Regions from separate parts of the Haloleucobacter ellipsoideus genome, predicted to be linked through region 1. Evidence: riboswitches for the same ligand, from Rfam matches in the RefSeq annotation. Region 1 holds a riboswitch; the other holds the start of a gene.
The links. Region 1 has a riboswitch for cobalamin ahead of cobW (cobalamin biosynthesis protein CobW). Riboswitches for the same ligand answer to the same signal wherever they lie in the genome.
Positions count from the first base shown of each region.

Region 1 (4,770 bases):
CACATTCCCTTTCCCGCATCGGCCAGATGCAGCAGCGCCGCACAATCCAGATGGGCTTCCAGATGGTCGGCGAAGCGGTCCAGAACCGCATCCACCATCGCCTCATGGGAAAAGGCCGAAGCCTGCGCGCCAAGCTGCGCCAGCACATGGCGCCGCAGGGCCGCGCCGGCGAACAGCCCGTGCAGATAGGTGCCGCTCACCTGCCCGCCGGCAGAGCGCGCGCCATCTGTCCGCCCTCCCTCCAGCAGGGCGAAGGGCCGGGCGGTATCCGGCCCGGTGGTCACTCCCATATGCATTTCATAGCCCTCGACCGGCACATCATTCTGCACCAGAAGCCCCCGGGCCAGGGCCAGCCGCTTGGTTGTCTCCATGCGCGTTTCCACATCGAGCAGGCCCAGCCCCTCCACGCGGCGCGGCGGGCCTTCCAGCCCGGCACTGTCATCAATGAAACGCCCCAGCATCTGGTAGCCGCCGCACAGGCCCATCACCCGGCCACCGCGCCGCAGATGGGCCTTGATGTCGATGTCCCAGCCCTCGGACTTCACAAACAGAAGGTCATCGATGGTCGCCTTGGAGCCGGCCAGCAGGATCAGCGCCGCATCCGCCGGCAGGGGCGTGCCGGGGGAAATGAAGCGCACCTCCACCCCCTCCTCCTCGCGCAGCGGATCAAGATCATCGAAATTGGACAGGCGCGGCGTCACCGGCACCACGATGAGGGGCTTTCCGGGCCTGCGGGGCGAACTGGCAAGCCCCAGCGCATCTTCTGCCGGCAGGCGGCGGGCCTCATCGAAATGGGGCACCAGCCCCAGCGCGGTCCAGCCCGTGCGCTCGGCAATGATGTCCATTCCTGCGGAAAACAGCGCCGGATCTCCCCGGAAGCGGTTGACGATGAAACCGCGGATCATCCGCGCATCCTGCGGATCGATGACCGCCTTTGTGCCCACCAGCGCGGCGATCACCCCGCCGCGATCAATATCGCCCACCAGAATGACGGGCGTGCCGGTGGCGCGGGCAAAGCCCATATTGGCGATATCCGCGGCGCGCAGATTCACCTCCGCTGCTGAACCGGCCCCTTCCACCAGCACCAGATCGGCCTCGGCTCCCAGATGCGCGAAGCTTTCCTGCACTGCCGCCATCAGCCGGGGCTTCAGGCCCTGATACTCCCGCGCGCGGGCGGTGCCGAACACCCTGCCCTGCACCACGATCTGCGCGCCGATATCGCTCTGGGGCTTCAGCAGAACCGGGTTCATGTGCACGCTGGGCGCCACTCCTGCCGCCCGCGCCTGAAGGGCCTGCGCCCGGCCGATCTCGCCCCCGTCCGCCGTGACGGCGGCATTGTTGGACATGTTCTGCGGCTTGAACGGCCGCACCCTCAGCCCCTGCCGCATGAACACCCGGCACAGCCCCGCCACCAGCAGCGACTTGCCCACATTGGAACCGGTGCCCTGCACCATGAGGGCGCGCGCCATCAGAATTCTATGCCCTTCTGCGCCTTCACCCCGGCTTTGAAATGATGCTTCACCAGCCCCATTTCCGTCACCAGATCCGCCGCCTCGACCAGTTCCGGCCTGGCGTTGCGCCCCGTCACCACGATGGTCAGGTCCGGCCGGCGGCTGGTGAGGGCGCAAAGCACCTCATCCAGCGGCAGATAATCATAGCGCAGGGCGATGTTCAGCTCGTCGAGCACGAGGAGGCGGATCCCGGGATCATCCATCAGCTCGCGCGCCTTTGCGAAGGCGGCCTCGGCGGCGGCGATGTCGCGGGCCTTGTCCTGCGTTTCCCAGGTGAAGCCCTCGCCCATGGTGTACCAGCGGATCTGCGGGCCGAACCGTTCGAAGGCGGTGCGCTCGCCGGTTTCCCACGCCCCCTTGATGAACTGGACGATGCCCACCTTCCAGCCATGGCCCAGCGCGCGCAGCAGCAGCCCCATGGCGGCGGTGGACTTGCCCTTGCCCGGCCCGGTATGGACCATAAGGAGACCCTTCTCGATGGTCTTTTCCGCCACCTCCCTGTCCTGCACCTCCTTGCGCTTCCTCATCTTCTCGCGGTAGCGCTCGGCTTCGCGCTCATCCTGTCCAGGGTTGTCCATGGGGCTCTCCTGCAAATGGCACTGAAAAGGCGGGAGGACGTGCACAGGTCTGGCTCTGCGGCATGCCGCACGCTTGCGCAGCGCAGCGCCGCCCTTTAACCCTATAAGCGACGGTGCCTCGAAGTTCGAGGTGAAAAGGGAATGCGGTGGAAAAGCCGCGGCTGCCCCCGCAACTGTAGGCGGCCCTGCCTTGCGCAACCGGCCACTGGGCGCAGGCCCGGGAAGGCGCGCAAAGGATATGCCGCAAGCCAGGAGACCTGCCGTCATGCCCTGCTTCCATGGGCCCATCCGCCGGGGTGGCGGCTGGCGCTGTGCCGGACGAATGTCCGCTCCGTCCGTGGAAGTTGACCGGCGCCTGCCGGAGCCTGACGGAGCAGATGATGTCGCGCCTTTCACACGCCTGTAGCGCCCCCGGTGCGCATGTGCACGCTGTAGAGACCATGTGCGTGGAGGCGCGCTCATGAGCACCCTTGCCAAAGTCCCCTGCACCATCGTCACCGGCTTTCTCGGGGCGGGCAAGACCACGCTGGTGCGTCATGTGCTGGAACAGGCCAATGGCGCGCGCATCGCCGTGCTGGTGAACGAGTTTGGCGATGTCGGCTTCGATGGCGCGTTTCTCGAAGGCTGCGGCATAGAGGGCTGCGATGAGGGCCGGGTGGTGGAGCTGCCCAATGGCTGCATCTGCTGCACCGTGGCGGATGACTTTGTGCCCGCGCTGGACCAGCTTCTGGGCTCGGACAACCCGCCCGACCATATCCTCATCGAAACCTCCGGCCTCGCCTTGCCCAAGCCGCTGGTGCAGGCGTTCAACTGGCCGCAGATCCGCTCGCGCGTGACGGTGGATGGGGTGATCGCGGTGGTGGATGGCCCGGCCGTTGCCGCCGGCTTCTTTGCCGATGACCCGCAAGCCCTCGCCGCACAGCGCGCGCAGGATCAGGCGGTGGATCATGACAACCCGCTGGAGGAGGTGTTCGAGGACCAGATCCTGTGCGCCGATCTCATCCTTCTCAACAAGGCGGACCTGATGGATGCCGCCGGCAAGGCGCAGGCCAGGGCGGAGATTTCCGGGCATCTGCCGCGCGCGGTGAAGATCGTGGAAACCGCCCATGGCGTGGTGGAGCCGGCCCTTCTGCTCGGCCTCAATGCCGCCGTGGAGAATGATCTCGACGCCCGCAAGACCCATCATGACGGCGAGGAGCCGCATGATCATGATGACTTTGAAAGCATCGCCCTGCCGGTGGCCGAGGCCGCCTCGCCCGAAGAGCTGGCGGCCCGCGTGGCGCGCGCGGCCGAGGCGGATGGCGTACTGCGCATCAAGGGCTTCGTGCCTGTCGCCGGCAAGCCCATGCGGCTGGTGGTGCAGGGCGTGGGGCGGCGCATTTCCCACCATTTCGACCGTCCATGGGCGGCGGGTGAGGCACGCGAGGGCCGGCTGGTGGTGATCGGCCTGAAGGACTTCGACAAGGATGCCGTGGCGCGCGCTTTGGCGGGCTGAACGGGCCGGGCAGCAGAAGGGGTGGCAGGCAGCCATGCATGCGCCGCCTGCCCCCTCCGCCCGACAGGGTCTGGTCATGTGGATGGGCCAGAAAACATCATCCGGTCATCCGGCCGCAATTCAGGTGCACGGTGAGAAACAGGCAGGCAGGGGCGATCAGTTTGCGGAGGCGGCAGTCCTGCGCGGGGCGCAGGCATACACGCGGCCTGCAGGCGCATGGGGCCAGCCGGCCCCGCACCCGCACGACCGAAGCCGCAGGATAGACGATCATGCATCTTCTGCCGGTCAGCACTGTCAGCCTGGATGATGGCGAAGCGGCCATTGATCTTGACCAGCCCCCCGGTGACGTGGTGGTGCTCTCCTTCGCGGACAGCGACCTTTCCGCCCTTGCCATGGCCCATCTTGCCATGACGCGCGCGCCCATGCCCCCCGCCGGTGCACTGCACGCCCCGCCCACCCTGCGCCTTGCCAGCCTGAAGAAGCTGCGCCATCCGCTTTCGGTGGATTTCCATGCGGAAAAGACCATTTCCGCGGCTAAGGCGGTGGTGGTGCGCTGTCTGGGCGGGCTGGACTACTGGCGCTACGGGGTGGAAACACTCAGCGCCCTGTGCCGCGCACGCGGTATTGCACTGTGCATTCTGCCGGGTGACGAGCGCGAGGACCCGCGCCTTGCCGCCCATGACACGGTGCCGCCGGAACTGCGCGCAAGGCTTGCGGCCTGTTTCCGCGCGGGCGGGGTGCAGAATATGGAGATTGTGCTGCGGCTGGTGGCCCGCGACATTCTGGGCCTTCCGGTCCCGGTGCCGTCGCCGCAGCCCGCGCCGAAACTGTTCCAGTGGGATGCCGCCCGCGGCATCTGCCCCCTGCCCGCCGCGGAAGGCACCACATCGTGCCCGCGCGCCCTCATTCTCGCCTATCGCTCCGCGATCCTTGCCGGAGAGACGGCGCCGCTGGAACATCTGGCGCAGGCTCTTGAGGCGGAGGGCCTGTCCCCCTTCATTCTCGGCCTCACCAGCCTGAAGGACGAGGATGTCGCCAGCGCCCTGGCAGAGCATCTGCGGGCCTTTCCGCCGGATGTCATCTTGTCCACCACCGCCTTTTCCGCCCGTCAGGATGAAGGCTTCGTGCTGGATGAGGCCGATTGCCCCATTCTTCAGGCCATCCCCTCGGGCAGCACATGCGCGGC
Region 1 covers NZ_JBQWAR010000015.1:14,122-18,891, forward strand. Annotated here, with positions in the region: gene ACT6QG_RS03620 (cobyric acid synthase) at 1-1,469, opposite strand, end outside; gene cobO (cob(I)yrinic acid a,c-diamide adenosyltransferase) at 1,469-2,089, opposite strand; cobalamin riboswitch at 2,184-2,368, shown strand; gene cobW (cobalamin biosynthesis protein CobW) at 2,550-3,584, shown strand; gene cobN (cobaltochelatase subunit CobN) at 3,854-4,770, shown strand, end outside.

Region 2 (4,770 bases), on a different contig from region 1:
GGCCCCGGCCATGGAAGGCGGGGCATTGGTGTCCTTGTCCAGAACCAGAACCTGCGGGCGTGCGCTCACAATCTCTTCCAGTGGCAACTGGCCGAGGCGATCAGGAGAGAGGCGGGCGGCCACATTGTCCAGCCCGGCCCGCTGCATCAGGTCATCTGCCAGCGTGTCGCGTCCGGCGGTGAAGCCATTGGGACGGACGACAACCGTGCGTGGGGCAGGGCTTTCCAGCTCTGTCCGCGGGGGGATGACAGCCTGAAGGGAACGGATCATCTCCTCTCCCTTTTGCGGAACACCGAGGCGCCGGGAGACGGTGCGGATCTGCGCATAGGCTTCATCCATGGATTGCGGGACACCCAGATCCAGAACCTCGATACCGAACCGCTGCAGGGTCGCGACCGTATTGCGGGTGGTGAAAGCACCGGCGATGACCAGATCCGGTTCAAGCGGAATGATTTCCTCGGCCAGCCCGCGATTCGAGGGAATCCCCTCCGCCAGCTCCACCACATTCGAGCTGATCGGGTCATGCGCCAGCGATGTGACGGAAACGATGTGTTCACGCGGGGCAAGCTGAAAGACCAGCTCATCCGCGCACAGATTCAGGGAGACAATGCGCCGGGGCGGAGCGGAGGGCTGCTGCCCGGCGGCCTGTGCGTTTGCGGCAGGTATCAAGGTGACGATCACCGCGAGAAGCGCGGCAAACACATATCCCCGCATCATGAATGCGGGGATATGTCTGAACAGACGAAGGGGCATGCCGACATGTGCCGCGCGGCACCTGAAGCGTGTAGAGCCTTCTGGCCGGCATGCCATGATGTTGCGCCTCAATAGGTGACGCGCACACCCGCATAGGCTGCAAAGCCCGGCGCGAGATAGCCGCGCGGCTCCTCGTAGCCTTCATCAAACAGGTTGTCGAGGCGACCATAGACCGACAGATTCTGGTTCACCTCGTAATTGGCGGCAAGATTCACGAGCGTATAGCCACTCTGCTTGACGATCGGGCCACCGGAACGGCCGGTATCCCACCAATCGGAGAGGTAGACCAGCGTTGCGGCCAGGGTGAGCTGGTCCATCGGCTGCCAGTTCATGGTCACGCTGAACTTGTTGTCCGGGCGACGCAGCAGGTAGCAGGAGCCATCGCCGCGCTGCTTGCAGCTTGAGGATGACATCTCATAGCCAATGGCCTTGGTGTAGGTGTAGTCCGCCCGCACGGAGAACTGGTCGTTCAGCTCAAGGGCGGCAAAGGCTTCCACACCATAGGTCTTGGCGCGCTGGGCGTTCTCATAGCCATTCGAGGTGAAGGCGATGAGGTTCGTCAGGTCATTGCGGAAGTAGGTGGCGCCGAAGCTCACGCGGTTGTTGAGCGCCTGCTGCTCGAAGCCGACATCCCAGCCCTTGCTTTCTTCCGGCTGAAGATTGGCATTGCCGATGGGGCCCCAGGAGGAGGCCGGCGCATAGAGCTGATACAGCGAGGGCGCCTTGAAGCCCGTGCCATAGGTGAACTTCAGCTTGGTGCCGGTTTCCGGAATGAGCAGGGCAGGGGCGATACGCCAGGTGGTGTGATCGCCATAATCGTCATCGCTGTCATAGCGAATATTGGCGGCCACGAACAGGCGCTCCCAGAAGGAGGACTGCAGCTCGGCATAGCCGACCGTATCACCGGTGCTGATGCCCCACGGCCCGTCCGGCGTGTTCGTCATCTTCTCGTTCTTGCGCTCCACACCAACGAGAAGGTTCTGACCCGGCATGAAATTATAGTTGGAACGCCAGTAGTAGGTCTGGCGGTCACCATCATAATCGTAATCGTTGTAGTAGCCGGAATTGTCACGTGAATAATTGGTGGAGGAAATGCCGAACGTGCTGATCAGCTTGTCATCCAGCGCCTTCCAGATGCCTTCACCCTTGTTGATGAAGAACTTGCCATGGGCAAAGCCCACACCCTCGGGCACGGAGGTCGAGGTGGTGAAGTTCAGGCGGGTGTCGATATAGCGCGCGGTATAGTTCAGCGTCAGATTGTCGGTCAGGTCGAAATCGAAGCGGCCGGAGAGGGTCCAGTTGTCATTGGCATTGTCATAAGCCGGAACGCCGGGAGAAAGCACATAATCCGGCGTGACCTTGATGGCGCTGCTTTTGAAATGCCCGAAATTCAGGTTGTACGAGAAGCGGTCCACCGCGCCGTTCAGGGTCGCGCCCTGGTTGAAGGTGCGCATCGAGCCACCTTCCATGAAGCCGGAGATGGTGCCCGGCCCCTGGCCGCGTGCGGTGGTCATGGCAATCACACCACCAATCGCATCGGAGCCGTAAAGGCCGCTCTGCGGACCGCGCAGCACTTCGATGCGGGCGAGGTCATTGGTGAACATGTTGCCGAGATTGAACGCCCCGTTCGTGCTGGAGGGATCGCCAAGGTCGATCCCGTCCATCATGATCTTCACCTGGCCGGAATCCGTGCCGCGGATGAAGACGGAGGTCTGGCCGCCGGGGCCACCGGTCTGCACCACGTTCAGGCCGGGCGTTGTCTGAAGCGCATCGGGGAGGCTGCGCCACTGCTGCCGTTGGATTTCCTGCTGGGTGATGACCGTGACGGAGCTCGCCACATGGCTCTCGGGCGTGGGAATGAGGGTGGCGCTGACCACCACATCCGGCAGGTTGATCGCCTCGGAGGATGAGGTCTGGGTGCTCTCTTCCTCAGTCTGCGGCGCAGATTGGGCCAGGGCGGGCTGCACGAGTGCGGGCGCGGCTGCCACGAGGGCGAGCAGACTGGCGCACATCAGCGCGTTGCCACGGCGCGCGCGATAGGGCTGAAGGGAAAAAAGAGACTGGAAGACCGGCATGAAGACCTCTGGCGGGACGCCTTGTGGACACGTCACCGCGAGAGAGGAATGCCTGCCTGGCCGCCGGAGCATCGACCACAGCACGTTCTTCCACCATCAGGGAACCCCGCCTGACAGGCTCGCGTGTGACCACGACTCGACGGCAGGTTTCCTGGCTTGCAGCTCATTCTCGTTTTTCGCCTTCCCAGGCATCCCATGCCCAGTGGCTGTGTGAAAAACGAAGCGCCGCTCACAGTTGCGGGGGCAGCTGCAGATTGGATGCGCCAGAAGGCGAATCGCACTGCATTCCCTTTTCATCCTTGCGGGAAGGACACCGTCATGGCGGAAATTAGGCGAGGTGCTGCTGATGCGTCAATGCATCTATGGTTCATATGCAACAACTGTTGCCGGATTGCCACGAAAGGGCAATCCGGTTGCAGTTTCTTCAAGCCTGCATGCCCTGATGGGCAGCCAGATCAGCGATGCTTGAAGGTTGCAGCGCGCTTTTCGGTGAAGGCGCGCATGCCTTCCTTCTGGTCCTCTGTGGAAAACAGGGCGTGGAATGTGCGGCGCTCGAACAGAATACCCTCGTTCAGGCCCAGTTCCAGCGCCCGATTCACCGCTTCCTTTGCGGAAATGAGCGAAGGCTTGCCGAAATTGGCGATGGTGCGGGCGGTTTCAAGCACCTCTTCCATATGGCGCTCGGCGGGCACAACGCGCGAGACGAGGCCGGCGCGCTCTGCCTCATGGGCATCGATCATGCGCCCGGTCAGCACAAGGTCCATGGCCTTGTATTTGCCGATGGCCTTGGTGAGGCGCTGGGAGCCGCCCATGCCGGGAATGACGCCAAGCTTGATTTCCGGCTGGCCGAAACGCGCCGTCTCGGAAGCAATGATGAGATCGCACATCATGGCCAGCTCGCAGCCGCCGCCAAGGGCAAAGCCGGAAACGGCGGCAATCAGAGGCGTGCGGCAGCGCCCCACGGCATCCCAGCCGGCGAACCAGTCCGCCAGAAGCATTTCCACGGAGCTGCGCTCGGCCATTTCCTTGATGTCCGCCCCGGCCGCAAACGCCTTTTCCGAGCCGGTGATGACAATCGCGCCCACATCCACATCGCTGTCGAGAGCGGTGATGACCTTGCTCATCTCTGTCATCACGGCAAGGTTGAGGGCGTTCAGCGCCTTGGGACGATTGAGACGGACAATCGCGACCCGGCCCTCCCGCTCGACAAGAACGATATCTTCACTCTGGGACTGCGTTTCCGGTGTCTTGGACATGGAGCCTCCTCTGAACGCTGACAGGAGAGTGGCAGCGATTCTTCTTATATGGGCCAGTAGTGCCAGCCCTGTGTAAAGGAAAGATTGCACCGCACCGTGAAGCCGCTGCATGTGCGCATTGCAGGATACAGTTTGTCCTCGTTATAATCATCTCCCGTCATGAGGGCCTTGTGATGACATATTGCTGCGGATTACTGGTGCGTGAAGGGCTCGTGCTTTTGGCAGATACCCGCACCAATGCGGGGCTGGACAATATCTCCACCTTCCGCAAGCTCCATGTTTTCGAGGAGCCGGGCCATCATGTCATCGGCCTTGCGACCGCGGGCAATCTTTCCGTCAGCCAGTCTGTCATCAGCCTCCTGCGGGAGGGGTTCCCCTCGGAAGAGGGAGGTGAGACCCACCAGTTGCGCGATTGCCACAGCATGTTTCAGGCCGCGCGGCTGGTTGGCGAGGCCATCCGCCATGTGAACCGGGTGAACGGTGCCCTGAAGGAAGAGAGCGGCGGCATCAATTTCGAGGTGTCATTCCTGGTCGGCGGGCAGATTCTGGGTGGGCCCTCGCGCCTGTTCATGGTTTACAGCGCGGGCAACTTCATTGAATGCACGCCGGATACGCCCTTCTTCCAGATTGGCGAGCACAAATATGGCAAGCCGATCCTCGACCGGGCGGTGCATTATGACATGCCG
Region 2 covers NZ_JBQWAR010000019.1:197,768-202,537, reverse strand. Annotated here, with positions in the region: gene ACT6QG_RS11045 (ABC transporter substrate-binding protein) at 1-702, opposite strand, end outside; gene ACT6QG_RS11040 (TonB-dependent receptor plug domain-containing protein) at 822-2,828, opposite strand; cobalamin riboswitch at 2,953-3,161, opposite strand; gene ACT6QG_RS11035 (enoyl-CoA hydratase) at 3,284-4,084, opposite strand; gene ACT6QG_RS11030 (proteasome-type protease) at 4,258-4,770, shown strand, end outside.
Region 2: another riboswitch for cobalamin. It lies ahead of ACT6QG_RS11040 (TonB-dependent receptor plug domain-containing protein); the one in region 1 lies ahead of cobW (cobalamin biosynthesis protein CobW).